4 regions of the Bacillus xiamenensis genome follow, and region 4 is predicted to be linked to each of the others. Evidence: riboswitches for the same ligand, from Rfam matches in the RefSeq annotation. Region 4 holds a riboswitch; each other region holds the start of a gene.
What was found. Region 4 has a riboswitch for S-adenosylmethionine ahead of BK049_RS18640 (YezD family protein). Riboswitches for the same ligand answer to the same signal wherever they lie in the genome.

Region 1 (3,537 bases), 200 kb from region 4:
CATCAACAGCGGTCGATCAAACACATTTACCTTCTTTCGTATCCCCTCAATTCCAAATGCCGGTCCAGGCAGACTTCTTTTAAACCCTTCTGAAAATGCGATGTCAACAAGCTTTACTTTCCCATCTAGTGAAAGCTTTCCGAAAATCGTCGTTAAAACGGCGGGTAGATCAGCTGAAAAGTTAGCCTCAGGATAAGCAATTGTCACCTCTGATTGATACAAGCCATCAACTGCGGCAGCCTTTTCCTTTACGCTCACCACGCGGCCTTTATGTTTCTTCAGCTGCTCCTTTTTGAGCTGCGGCAAGTCCGTCCATGATCCGACCGTTAATCCAAGTGCGATCTGCTCCGCTTTTCGGTCTATTTGTTCATCCGCTCGATGTGTTAATACGTATGTTGCCAGTAATTCACTCACTAGGAATCCCCTTTCGATTGCGTCCTGTATATGGTCAGTAAAAAAACCTCTTTAAGTGCTTTGTCAGCGCATTAAAGAGGTTTCGTCTCATTCATCCGAATCTTATCTCTCAGCGCTTGCTGCAAGAATTAGCACCGTGCTTCATGGAAGTCGGTTGCCGGGCTTCATTGGGCTAGTCCCTCTGCCTACTCTTGATAAGAATATTCAATTTTCTTAAATATTGCCTGAATTATCGCACCATTTTTTTACGTTGTCAATGGCTTTTTTTCAAACAGCTGCAATGCAGCGATGCGTTCAGCGGCTTCTTTTAACCGCTCCTCACTTGTTAAAAGACCGACTCTGACATAGCCTTCACCGTGAGCGCCAAAGCCATTTCCCGGCGCAACGACAACATGTGCTTTCTCTAATAATACATCAGAAAAGGTTTCAGATGTATACCCTTCAGGCACCTTTAACCAGGCAAAAAATGATCCCTTTGGTGCGCTTACGTCCCATCCAATCTCTTTACATGCATGAATCCAAGTGTTCCGCCTTTTTTCGTACCGGTCATTTTGCACCCGTACACACGTTTGATCGCTTAAAAGTGCTTCCGCCGCAGCATCTTGAGTCGCTTTAAACAGCGACACAAACAGATGATCCTGATAAAGCTCAATGGCTTCGATGACAGAGGCATTCCCTACTGCAAAACCGACTCTCCAGCCGGCCATATTATACGTTTTGGACAATGTGTAAATTTCAATGCCAGTCTCTTTCGCCCCATCTATTTGCAGAAAGCTGATCGGCTTTTCGCCGTCAAATCCAATGCCTCCATAAGCAAAATCATGCACAACACACATTTTGTGTTCATTCGCAAACGTAACAGTTTCCTCAAAAAAAGTCCGGCTTGCAGTCGCACCAGTAGGATTATTTGGGTAATTTAAGTACATCAATTTTGCCTTTTTCTTATCATCCTCAGACAGTCGATTGTAGTCAGGTAAAAAATTATTTTTTTCAAGAAGCGGCATGGTCACCATGTGAGCTCCAGCAAGCACGGCACCCGACCAGTAATCAGGATAACCTGGATCTGGGACAAGCAGCGTATCACCTGGATTAAGTAAGCATTGCGGTAGCTCGACTAGTCCCGCTTTCCCCCCAAATAAGATGGCAATTTCCGTCTTCGGATCAAGTGAGACGCCATATTCTCTTTCGTAAAAAACTGCGGCTGCCTTTTTTAGTTTTGCCGTTCCGCGAAATGAGGAATATTGATGATTTTCGGGCTTTGCTACCGCTTCTTGCATCGCTTTTACAATATGCGGCGGGGTGGGCTGATCAGGATTTCCCTGGCCTAAATTAATGACATCTGCCCCTTCCTTCACTTTTTTCTGCACTTTTTGAACAAGCGACGCAAAAAACTGTTTCGGTAATTGTTTCAATACATCTGATTGCTGGAATTCCATTTCTTCACCTTCTATTCAAGTTACGTGACAATACAATCACTGTAATGGATTGTTTTATGAATTGTAAAGCAATTTTGAAAAAAGATTGACATGTGATGCGTGGCTCTGATAATATCTTAAATTAAGAAATGCATGCAGACATGAAACAATTACATATTGATTTCTCTTATCGAGAGTTGGGCGAGGGATTTGGCCTTTTGACCCCAACAGCAACCGACCGTTAATACCACTGTGAAGTGGGGCGCAGCAAGTACAGCGCCAAGACAATTGTCTTATAGGGCACGGTGCTAATTCCATCAGACGTATGTGCTGAGAGATAAGAGAGGCTTCGAGCATACACGCGATCAAGCCTCTTTCTCTCAGGAGAAAGAGGCTTTTTTATATGATTTGGAGGGGAAGCAATTGGTTACACTTACGGCATCATATGAAGAATTAACAGAGAGTTCGGCAGTCGCACTGGCCATTAGACTTGGATTAATCCAAGAAAGCAGTCATTTGACATGTACCGAAATCGGTGACGGGAATTTAAATTACGTCTTTCATATTTTTGATCACAAACGCGAAAAAGGGCTGATTATTAAGCAAGCTCTTCCCTATGCAAAGGTCGTTGGGGAAAGCTGGCCTCTCACATTAGACCGCGCAAGAATCGAAAGTGCAGCACTCATCAAGCAGTCAGAATATGTACCGCACCTTGTACCAGAAGTCTATTATTCAGATACAGCTCTTGCGGTGACAGCAATGGAGGATCTATCACACCTTGAAATCGTCAGAAAAGGGCTAATTGCCGGAAAACATTATCCGTATTTATCAGATCATGTCGGTGAATTTTTAGGCAAAACGTTATTTTACACATCTGACTTTGCCACAAATCCTAAAATTAAAAAACAATTCGTGAAGCAGTTTACGAACCCTGATCTCTGTGACATCACAGAAAAACTCGTCTTCACAGATCCTTTCTTTGATAGTGAAACAAATGACTTCGAAGAGGAATTAAAAGAAGAGGCAAAAGCGCTGTGGGCTGACCTTGAACTGCAAGCAAAAGCAGCAGAGCTAAAGCATATCTTCTTAACATCGGCTGAAACACTGGTTCATGGCGATCTTCATTCAGGAAGTATTTTTGCAAACGAAACGGAAACGAAAATCATTGATCCAGAATTCGCTTTTTACGGTCCATTTGGATTCGATATCGGTCACTTTATAGCCAATCTCTTCATAAATGCTTTATCTCATGAGAATGAACAGATGCAGCAGCATCTTTTTGACCATGTCGTCAATGTGTGGGCAACATTCAAAGAAGTATTCACAAAAGCCTGGAAAGAAGACAGCATTGAAGCGTATAGTGTATCGGACAGCTTTTTGGAAGCAACCTTAGAGCGTATTTTAAAAGAAGCGGCAGGCTTTGCCGGCTGTGAGCTTGTTCGCCGAACCATCGGTCTTGCTAATGCGGCTGATCTTGATGCAATTCCATCACATTCGAGAAGGCTTCATCAGAAAAAAGTAGCAATTACGCTCGGAAAAACATTCATCAAACAATATCATGCAGTGGAAACAGCGTCTGACCTCGTCGCATTATTCCAGCAAACTGTAAAGGAGTGACGAGTTTTGTCTAAAGAATTTGAAGTTCCCCGTTCCGTCGAATGGGAAGAAAACCGTATCAACATTTTGAATCAGCAAAAATTACCGGCTG
Region 2 (3,537 bases), 1.6 Mb from region 4:
ACTGGTGAGTACGAGTACGATACAGATAAAATTAAGCGTATGCCGAATGTCAAAGACATTGTCTACGAATATGATGTCTCGTTATCTATCGAAGCAGATGGAGAAACGGATATATTATCAGCTCTATCCTTCAATCCGACAACCAAAGAGGCTGTGAGCTATGAGGGAGATCTAAAAGAGAACACCATCCTTCTTCCAGAAAGGTTCAAGGGTAAAAAAATCAAAGCCTATGATGGTGAAGTGGAGCCATTAGAAGCGAATATCGAGTACTATAAAGGTGAAGGTAACTATTTCTTAAAAGATTACGGTTACCTATCACCAGATCTGTACAAAAAACTGAGTAGTCAAATTAAGATTGGTGAGAACTACGATGGTGTTAGAACACTCATTGTTCATTTAAATAAAACCGAGGATATTTATGAGTTTGTGAACCAGTTTGATCGGATGTTTGATGAAGAGGACGTTTTTGTATACTATCAAGCGCAAGGGCTAGAGAAATTAGTTGCTAATTCAAAATTGTCATTTTTGTTGCTTGTCGTATTTCAGACCATTTTATTTGTGGTCATTGCTTTTATTTATCGAGGTCAGATGCATACACTAATTAGCATTTTGAATCGAGATTTGTTGTCCTTGTATTTAAATGGGATGTCACCCAAGGATATGATCAAGCAATTCTACCGTAGTATAGATAAGATGAATCTAAGAGTGTATATTGTGGCGGTAATACTCATTGCTGTCTTGGGTGCTTTGTTACTTGGACAATTACCAGGAGAGGTCATTTTATGGATTGGCGGTACAGCAGTTGGACTTCTTCTCGTCTTGGTTATACTGAATAAATGGTTTGTGCGCTACATCATCACAAAACGTATGAAGAAAGAACTGTCAAAAGAGAATATCGTATCAAGATTGCGAAACTAAGAAAAGAAAGATGTAGACAAAACCTCGCATTCTTTGTCAACAACCTGAAGAACTGCTGAATGGCAGTTCTTTTTTTAATAAAAAAAGCCCTAAGCCAAGAGAGCTTAGGACTATACATTTTATTTCCACACTTGATCCGCAATCTCAATCACATGACGCAGCTTTTCCCATTGCTGCTCTTCTGTTAACAGATTGCCTTCCTCTGTTGAAGCAAATCCGCATTGCGGGCTCAAACAGATTTGGTTGATGTCCACGTATTGAGCCGCTTCCTCGATTCGTTTTTTGATCTGTTCCACTGGCTCAAGCTCGCCGTACTTTGACGTGATCAGGCCAAGTACGATTTGAAGGTTTGGATTCTTCACATATCGAAGGGGTTCAAATCCGCCAGAACGATCATCGTCGAATTCTAAAAAGAGACCATCCAGATCTAGGCCGTCAAAAATCGTTTCTGCTGCGGCTTCGTAGCCACCTTCAGCTGCCCAAGTCGATTTAAAATTACCACGGCAAATGTGCATTGTAATGACTAAATCATCTGGTCGATCGGCAACGGCTTCATTAATTGTTTTTGCAAACGACTCACGAAGTTCATTTTCCTCGCGGCCAAAGGCTTTGATTTGTTCATGTCCCTTTTCAGAGAAGAACACAGCCCATGCTGTATCATCTAGCTGTAAGTAGCGGCAGCCAGCATCATAAAATGCACGGATGGCTTTTTTATAAGCCTGTGCCACGTCATGGTGGAATTCATCTAAACTGTCATACACACCTTCATCTAGCTTGCCGCGGAAAAAGAGCATATTCGGGCTTGGAATCGTCATTTTAGCCGTATGATCACCCGCGATGCTGTGAAGGAAGCGATAATCCTCTAGCATTGGATGATCTGTAAAATCAATCTTGCCTGTTACCTTGATGCCTCTCGCTTTTGTCGTCGTGTTGTGGAATTGAATGCCCTGGTCTGCTTCAAATCCTTCGACTCCATCAAGTCCTTCTAGAAAGTCAAAATGCCACCATGCACGTCTGAATTCTCCATCTGTGACAACCTCTAATCCAATTTCCTTTTGCTTCTCTACAATACGTGTAATTTCCTCGTTTTCAATTTGCCTTAGCTGCTCTGCTGTCAGTGTACCGTCGGCTTTTTGCTTGCGAGCTTCTTTGATGCGCTCAGAACGAAGCAAACTCCCTACTTGATCTGCGCGAAATGGCGGCTTTGTTGTTTTCTTTCCGATGGTTTGTACTTGTGTCATGCTGAATCCCTTCTTTCTTCAGGTTAACATTCAAATAAAAAAGCTCTTCCTTGGATAAGGAAGAGCATCATATACTGTGAGATCTCTGCCTTATCTTCAAACAAGCATCAGCTTGTTTAAGGAATTAGCACCATTCTGTTCCGAGGAACAGCGGTTGCCGGGTTTCACAGGGCCAGTCCCTCCACCACTCTTAATAAGGTTACCTTTTGATTCAATTTTCTTAATAAACACAATTATTCAACCTTTTTGAGAAAAAGTCAATGGTTTTTACAATTTATTTTCCTACATGAACAAATCAGCGACGAGGACACCAGCTAGTCCGACAAGTGAAAGAACAGTCACCATCAATGTCCAAGTTTTAAAGGTTTGAGCCATCGACAGATTAAAGTATTCTTTGTAAATCCAGAAACCCGCATCATTCACATGAGAGAATGTAATACTCCCGGCACCTGTTGCAATCACCATTAATTCCGGGCTGACACCCGTCAAACCAATCAGCGGTGCAGAAATGCCAGCCGCTGTGAGACCGGCGACAGTGGCTGATCCTAAAGAGACACGAAGGACAGCGGCAATCAGCCAGGTGAGGAGCAGAGGAGACAGTGTGCTTCCTTGCATAATCCCTGCAATGTATTGATCAACACCGCTGTCAATGAGCACCTGTTTAAAGGCGCCGCCACCTGCAATGATCAATAGAATCATCGCAATGGAGCCAATTGAATCCGTAATCGACTTCATGACGTCCTGCATGCTCTTTCCTCTGCCAAGGCCAAATGTGTAGATGGCAAGCAGCACAGAGATTAATAGGGCGATCGCGGGCTCACCTAAAAACTCAGCCGCCGGTAGCAGTGGAGAGGACGGGAAGAAAATTTCTAAACATGCTCTGAATGTCATGAGCAATACAGGCAAAACAGCGGTGAAAATGCTAATGCCGAAGCTAGGCATTTCATCTTCTGTAAATTCCTTTGGATTAAATAAATTCTTTGGAATGTGTGCGTGCAGTTGATCCTTTTTAAATAGTTTTGTAAAGAGAAGTCCGCCTACTAAAACAGCAGGAATCGCTAAAATGATTCCAATTAATAAGGTTTGTCCCATATTGGCTTGAAATACATTGGCAATGGCTGTCGGCCCTGGGTGAGGAGGGAGGAAGCCGTGTGTTGTAATGAGTGCAGCGACGAGCGGCATTCCCACATACAACACAGGAAGTCTTGCGGCTTGAGCAATGGTAAAGACTAATGGAATGAGAATGATGAATCCGGTTTCATAAAATAGAGCAATTCCGATAACAAAACCAGTCAGCATCGTCGCCCATTGAATTTTTCCGATACCAAATCGGTCGATGAGTGTCATCGCGATACGCTGAGCACCGCCAGAATCAGCC
Region 3 (3,537 bases), 1.1 Mb from region 4:
ATTCGTTTGCAAGGAAGTAGGCTTTTTCTCGGTAAGCCTCTTGATCAGCCCATGTTTTAGCAGGCTGAAGGACTTCATCTGGCACCCCTGGAATATGAAGCGGGATGTGTAATCCAAAGATGTCGTCAGTGATTATTTCAGCATTGTCAAGATCGCCTTCGATGGCTGCCTGCACCATCGCTCTTGTATGAGCCAGGTTCATTCGTTTGCCCGTACCATAGCCGCCGCCAGTCCAGCCTGTGTTCACAAGGAATACTTTTGCGCCATGCTCATCAATTTTTTTGCCAAGCATTTCAGCATAGATGTGAGCAGGAAGTGGCAAGAACGGTGAACCGAAGCAAGTAGAGAATGTCGTTTCTGGTGATGTCACACCGCGCTCAGTTCCTGCTAATTTACTTGTGTAGCCGCTAAGGAAGTGATACATGGCCTGTTCTTTCGTTAAACGGCTGATTGGAGGTAAAACACCAAAAGCATCCGCTGTTAAAAAGACGATGGCAGATGGATGACCTGCGATACTTGGTTTCACGATGTTATCAATCATTTCGATTGGGTAAGCCGCCCGTGTATTTTCAGTAAAGAATGTGTCATCATAATCCGCTTCACGTGTTTCTTCATCCAGCACCACGTTTTCAAGCACGGATCCGAAGCTGATGGCTTTGTAAATTTGCGGCTCTTTTTCCTCACTTAAGTTCACACATTTCGCATAGCATCCGCCCTCAATATTGAAGACACCAGTGCTAGACCAGCCGTGTTCATCGTCTCCAATCAGCTTGCGGCTTGCACTTGCAGAAAGCGTCGTTTTCCCAGTCCCTGAAAGGCCGAAAAATAATGCGACATCGCCTTCTTGACCAACGTTAGCTGAGCAGTGCATGGATAAAATATCTTGTTCAGGGAGAAGGTAGTTCATGACAGAGAAAATGGATTTCTTCATCTCTCCTGCATACTCTGTTCCACCGATCAGAATTGTACGCTTTTCAAAAGAAACGATAATAAACGTTTCAGAGTTTGTGCCATCTGTTTCAGGATCTGCTTTAAAGTGAGGAGCAGATAAGATGGTAAAAGGCTTTTCATTTGATGATGGTGTTGATCCGTCAGGTCTAATGAATAGCTGCTTTGCAAAGAGATTGTGCCATGCGAATTCGTTTACCACTGTAATGGGTATACGGTATCTTTCGTCAGCACCCGCAAATCCTTCAAAGACAAATAGTTCATCACGTTCTTTTAAGTATGACACAACTTTTGTATATAAACGATCAAATGCGTCTTTTGAGATCGGCTGATTCACTGTGCCCCAATCAATGTTATGCGCAGAGCTTTCTTCTTTTACAATAAATTTATCTTTAGGCGAACGTCCAGTGTAGGCACCAGTTGTCGCGCGGACAGCACCTGTTGAAGTTAAAACGCCTTCATGACGTGCCAAAATCTTTTCAACAAGTTTCGGAACAGATAAATTTTGGTGCGTATTTTCTAATGAGAGCAATGACTGCAAATCTTCTTTTAAATCCACTGAGTTCATAAAAAACCCTTCCTTTACCGTTGAATTTGTTTTTGTTTCGATTAGTATAACACATTGATAATAATAGTCTATACTATTTAAATATTTTTGTGTGTGTTTTTTCATTTCTGCTATGAAAATATGCTTTTTGGTGATGTGAAAGATGAGGTAAAAAAAGAGGGGAGATAATTCCTATGAAGCATTGACATGACGCAAGGGTTTAAGATAAGATATCTTATTGAACGGATACTCTTATCCCGAGCTGGTGGAGGGACAGGCCCGACGAAGCCCAGCAACCGGTTTCTTATGAAAAAGGCATGAACATGCTGAGAAACCAAGGTGCTAACCTGATGCAAGGTACAAAAACACCTTGAGCGATAAGAGTGAAAGGCATGCGATCTCAGACCCTTTCCTCGCAATGAAGGAAATGGTTTTTTTATTTTTGGGATATCATATGAACAAATTGCCAATAACATCTCTAATATAAACGTTTTGAAATATAAGAGGGAACGAGTTCCGTATCATATTGGAGGCCTCATCTTGGGATGGTGTGGTCTTGTACAGGAGGAAATAGCCATTATGAGTCAAAATCGTCGTTTATTTACTTCAGAATCAGTGACCGAAGGACATCCGGATAAAATCTGTGATCAAATTTCAGACAGCATTTTGGATGAAATTTTAAAGAAAGATCCTAATGCACGTGTTGCCTGTGAAACTTCTGTAACAACCGGTCTCGTATTAGTAAGCGGTGAGATTACAACGTCTACTTATGTCGACATTCCAAAGACAGTACGTGACACGATTAAGGAAATTGGCTATACACGTGCGAAATATGGGTTTGATGCGGAAACATGCGCGGTTCTTACATCAATTGATGAACAGTCTGCTGATATTGCACAAGGTGTAGACCAAGCGCTTGAAGCACGTGAAGGTACAATGACTGAAGAAGAACTTGATGCAATCGGTGCAGGTGACCAAGGCCTTATGTTTGGTTTTGCAAACAACGAAACAGAAGAGCTGATGCCGCTGCCGATTTCACTAGCGCATAAATTATCTCGTCGTTTAACAGAAGTACGCAAGAATGAAACACTTGCATACCTTCGTCCTGACGGAAAAACACAAGTAACCGTTGAATATGATGAACAAAACAAACCGGTTCGTATTGACACAGTCGTTATTTCTACACAGCATGCACCAGAAGTGACGCTTGAACAAATTCAAAGCGACTTAAAAGAGCATGTCATTCGTCCTGTCGTTCCAAGTGAACTTATTGATGAAGAGACAAAGTACTTCATTAACCCAACAGGCCGTTTCGTGATTGGTGGACCTCAAGGGGATGCTGGTTTAACTGGACGTAAAATTATTGTTGATACGTACGGAGGCTATGCTCGTCACGGAGGCGGTGCTTTCTCTGGGAAGGATGCAACGAAGGTTGACCGTTCAGCAGCATATGCGGCTCGCTATGTAGCGAAAAACATCGTAGCAGCAGGTCTTGCAGATTCTTGTGAAGTACAGCTTGCTTATGCAATTGGTGTTGCACAGCCAGTCTCAATTTCAATTGATACGTTTGGAACAGGAAAAGCGTCTGAAGAAAAATTAATTGAAGTGGTTCGTGCAAACTTTGATCTTCGTCCGGCCGGCATTATTAAAATGCTTGACTTGCGTCGTCCAATCTATAAACAAACAGCTGCATACGGACACTTTGGCCGTCATGACTTGGATCTTCCATGGGAAAAAACAGATAAAGCCGACTTGCTTCGTCAGGAAGCCTTAGGACAATAACAACATACAAAACCGCTTATTTTAAGCGGTTTTCCTTTTGATTAAAAAAATTCTACAAAAAGCTAAAAATGTGAAACGAAATTAGACAAAATACGGTCTAATTATAGGTCTACTTTTAAGAAATAACATAACGTGGAGGCAATAATATGTGTGGGTTTGTTGGTGTATTTAATCACCGTCCATTGTCCGAAACTACTGAGCAGGAAGAGTTAATTAAACAAATGAATCGTCTCATCGTTCATCGTGGTCCGGATGATGAG
Region 4 (3,537 bases):
AGAGATAGCATCCAGTTCAATTTCCTTCGCAGCTGTGCTTAGATCAAATTCTTCATTTACTCGATTAATTAATACGCCACCATGTGGTGTTAAACTCATTTGTTCATCTTCCTCTCAATGTTCATATTTAGTAGATCATAATAGTCGGATTTGTGTTTAAATCCCGCCGCCCTGTTCATGAATCGAGCTGCTCTCATTTTTGACTGCTTTCATTAGACTCAGTGCACCAAGTGAGGCAAGCAGTACACTCATCATGATAAAGATAGAGTAATAGTCTCCTTTTAAGAAAAGGCTCACGAGCAAATACGAGAGACTGAGTGATAAGAAAGGTGACACAACCCAGACTTTCAGCATTTTTTTCACGACATGTTTATGAAAAATGTTCGGTCCGCCCTTTGCCATACCAAGCCCGATAATAGACGAGGAGGTGATTTGGGTAAGTGGAACGGGTAGCCCAAAAATAGAGCTGACGATCACAAGTCCTGCGCCGGTACTCGATAATAGAATTCCTTCTCCCGTTTGATAGCGGGTAATTTTCTTGCCGTTTGTTTCAAGGACCCTTCTGCCTAGCAAAAGCGCACCAAATGCAACAAAGATTCCTCCGTAAAGGGTTCCTTGCCCAACTGTCAAAACACCTGAGGCGACAAGGGGACCGACGGCATTAGCGACATTGTTCATCCCTGCTGAAAACGCCTCTAGAAATCCGCTGATAATGAGAAGCACAGATAAAATCAATGTTCCCTTTTTTGATAATGTCCGTTTAGGGAACAATCTGATGATTTTGACAACGACAAAGGTAAAAACAAAGGCGACAAGCGGGATGATAATCCAAAAGGCGACAATCACTAAAATAGATTTCACATACAGCACTTTATACGCGACGGCCACACCGACCACAGCACCTACTGTGACTTCACTTGTTGATAATGGAATGGCCATGAGATTCGCGATGAAAAGTGATAATGCGGCAGAGCCAATAATGATACACACAATTTCAAGTGTGATGACAGATTCCGGCATAATCCCAGAGCTGATCGTTTTGACGACCTCTCCGCCGCCAATCACTGAGCCTGCTAATATCCCTACTGCACAAACGCTGAGTGCATAAATTGGCTTTTTAATGGCACCTGATCCATATGCGATACCCATCGAAGCGGCTGCTCCGCTTGCGCCAATGTTTAAAGCAAAGAATAAACTAAATAAAATTGCGGCGATTTCCATACATTATGCTCCCTTACTCATGTAATCCGCACTCGGTCTTTGCTGTCCCTGACCATCTACCAGAACGCAGGTCATCTGCTGTAAATGCTGGCTGTGTACACGGAGCACATCCGATGCTCGGATATCCCTGGTCGTGCAGCGGATTATAAGTAAGTTCTTCTCTAGACGTATATCTCCAAATGTCCTTCCACGTCCAGTGGATGAGCGGACATACTTTTACTGATTTAAATTTCTCATCTTTATTTAAGAAGTTCGTCCCTGCTCGTTTTGGTGATTGCTCTCTTCTTAAGCCAGAAAGCCATGCCGGATAGCCAGATAGTGCCTCTTGCAAAGGAATGACCTTCCGCATATGGCAGCAGCTTTGAGGATTCGTTTCCCATAATTTATCACCATGCTGCTCGTTTTGCTGTTCCACTGTCAGCTCAGGGGTTTTCAGCACGATGTCTAAACCAGGATATCTTTCCTTGACTGCATCAATGGTGTCGTATGTTTCTTTGAAATGCAGACCTGTATCTAAAAAGACAATTCTCGCATCCTTTTTTACTTTTGCAATCAGATCAATTAGGACAATACCCTCAATGCCAAAACTACATGCATAAACGAGCTGATCACCATAGTGGCCGTACGCCCATTTCAGCACAGATAGGGCTCCTTTATACAAATCGTCCTCTTGAAATGTAATGGACGGCTCTTGCCAATTTTCATAAGTTAACATTATTTCTCCCCTTTCGGAGTACTGCTCCTATTACTGTTCTCCGCATTACTTCAATCTGATTTTTTCATTTTTTTCCACTTGAATCACTTGACCGTCCTGAACAATCAACGTAATCGAACCAAATTTCATATCCCCAATCAGTTCTTTCATGTGCTTCACTAAGTCCTCATCCTGATTTTGTTTCAATTCCATCTCCTCTTCCTCCTCACCGTTAAAATAAAAAAACTTTCTTTCAGTCCGAAAGAAAGATGAGGAAGTTCGCGATTTCCTTATCTTTCAAAATAGAATCATTTTGCAGGAAGTAGCACCTTGCGAATCGCAGGTTGCTGGGCTTCATCGGGCCAGTCCCTCCACCTCTCTGGATAAGAATTTTAATTTGTATTAAATATTAACACAATTCAAACAAAAGTCAACCCGACTTTATTGATAGGATTAGTTTTTATTTAAATTTGAGTCTATTTTACTATTTTTAACCAAAAGAAAAGCTGTGCTTTGCTGCACAGCTTTTAGACCGTTTCTTCCATCCAAGATTCAGACGAAGGATCTTCTCTCCATCGTTTTAGTTTATTCATAGAAGAAGGATCAATCGCTTTTAGCTCAAGTGCCGCTTCAGTCAGTGTGTCATAGTCTGTGAGTGTGACATATGGAATGTTTTTCTCTTGAAAAGCTGCTGCTGCTTTTGGCAGGCCGTATGTGAAGATAGCCACAACCCCAAGTACGTCACAGCCTTCTTCTTCTAGAGCGGCAACCACGTCAAGAACGCTGCCCCCGGTTGAGATGAGGTCTTCTACAACGACCACCTTTTGACCAGGCGATACGGCTCCTTCAATTTGATTTCCTTTTCCGTGCGCTTTTGGCTTACTTCTCACATAACACATCGGCACATTCAAACGGTCTGCCGCTAATGCCGCATGCGGAATACCTGCTGTTGCAGTACCTGCGATGACTTCAGCACCCTCGAAATGAGAGAGAATCAAATCTTTTAAACCTTCCGCAATGTCATTTCTGACTTCTGGATACGACAAGGTCAGACGGTTGTCGCAGTAAATTGGCGATTTGATGCCGCTCGCCCATGTAAATGGTTCGTCTGGTTTTAAAGAGACAGCTTTGATTTGTAATAGATGTTTAGCGATTTTCATTTTCATACGGCAGTCACTCCCACTCTTTCAAAATTTGTTGATAGGCGTCCACTGGGTTTACGGCTTTCGTGATGGATCTCCCAACAACGATTTGTGAAACACCTTGCTCTTTTGCAAAGGCAGGTGTCGCCACACGCTTTTGGTCATCGGTTTGATCATTTGGTAAACGAATTCCTGGTGTCACAGTGAGAAAGGAAGGTGAGATTTGCTCATGAATTACTTTTGATTCATGAACAGAACATACAACACCGTCAAGTCCACTTTCATATGCCAATTGTCCGTAATGAAGCACAGCTTCTTGTAATGGACGATCAATCAGTAATTCTTTTTTCATCATTTCTTCTGACGTACTTGTAAGCTGAGTCACAGCAATAATGCTTGGACGATTTTGCCCGGCAGGGGTTCCGCTTTCAAGCCCCTCTATCGCAGCCTGCATCATTCTTTTCCCGCCAGCTGCATGCA

Region 1: another riboswitch for S-adenosylmethionine. It lies ahead of mtnK (S-methyl-5-thioribose kinase); the one in region 4 lies ahead of BK049_RS18640 (YezD family protein).
Region 2: another riboswitch for S-adenosylmethionine. It lies ahead of BK049_RS09145 (5-methyltetrahydropteroyltriglutamate--homocysteine S-methyltransferase); the one in region 4 lies ahead of BK049_RS18640 (YezD family protein).
Region 3: another riboswitch for S-adenosylmethionine. It lies ahead of metK (methionine adenosyltransferase); the one in region 4 lies ahead of BK049_RS18640 (YezD family protein).

Annotation. Positions count from the first base shown of each region.
Region 1 covers NZ_CP017786.1:366,162-369,698, forward strand. Annotated here, with positions in the region: gene mtnW (2,3-diketo-5-methylthiopentyl-1-phosphate enolase) at 1-414, opposite strand, end outside; SAM riboswitch class I at 514-615, opposite strand; gene BK049_RS01800 (pyridoxal phosphate-dependent aminotransferase) at 660-1,850, opposite strand; SAM riboswitch class I at 2,015-2,172, shown strand; gene mtnK (S-methyl-5-thioribose kinase) at 2,253-3,446, shown strand; gene mtnA (S-methyl-5-thioribose-1-phosphate isomerase) at 3,453-3,537, shown strand, end outside.
Region 2 covers NZ_CP017786.1:1,809,088-1,812,624, forward strand. Annotated here, with positions in the region: gene BK049_RS09140 (hypothetical protein) at 1-918, shown strand, start outside; gene BK049_RS09145 (5-methyltetrahydropteroyltriglutamate--homocysteine S-methyltransferase) at 1,038-2,159, opposite strand; SAM riboswitch class I at 2,247-2,359, opposite strand; gene BK049_RS09150 (gluconate:H+ symporter) at 2,442-3,537, opposite strand, start outside.
Region 3 covers NZ_CP017786.1:2,663,088-2,666,624, forward strand. Annotated here, with positions in the region: gene pckA (phosphoenolpyruvate carboxykinase (ATP)) at 1-1,516, opposite strand, end outside; SAM riboswitch class I at 1,745-1,879, shown strand; gene metK (methionine adenosyltransferase) at 2,075-3,277, shown strand; gene asnB (asparagine synthase (glutamine-hydrolyzing)) at 3,424-3,537, shown strand, end outside.
Region 4 covers NZ_CP017786.1:165,145-168,681, forward strand. Annotated here, with positions in the region: gene sat (sulfate adenylyltransferase) at 1-99, opposite strand, end outside; gene BK049_RS00790 (sulfate permease) at 157-1,221, opposite strand; gene BK049_RS00795 (phosphoadenylyl-sulfate reductase) at 1,235-1,936, opposite strand; gene BK049_RS18640 (YezD family protein) at 1,982-2,128, opposite strand; SAM riboswitch class I at 2,203-2,305, opposite strand; gene pyrE (orotate phosphoribosyltransferase) at 2,443-3,081, opposite strand; gene pyrF (orotidine-5'-phosphate decarboxylase) at 3,089-3,537, opposite strand, start outside.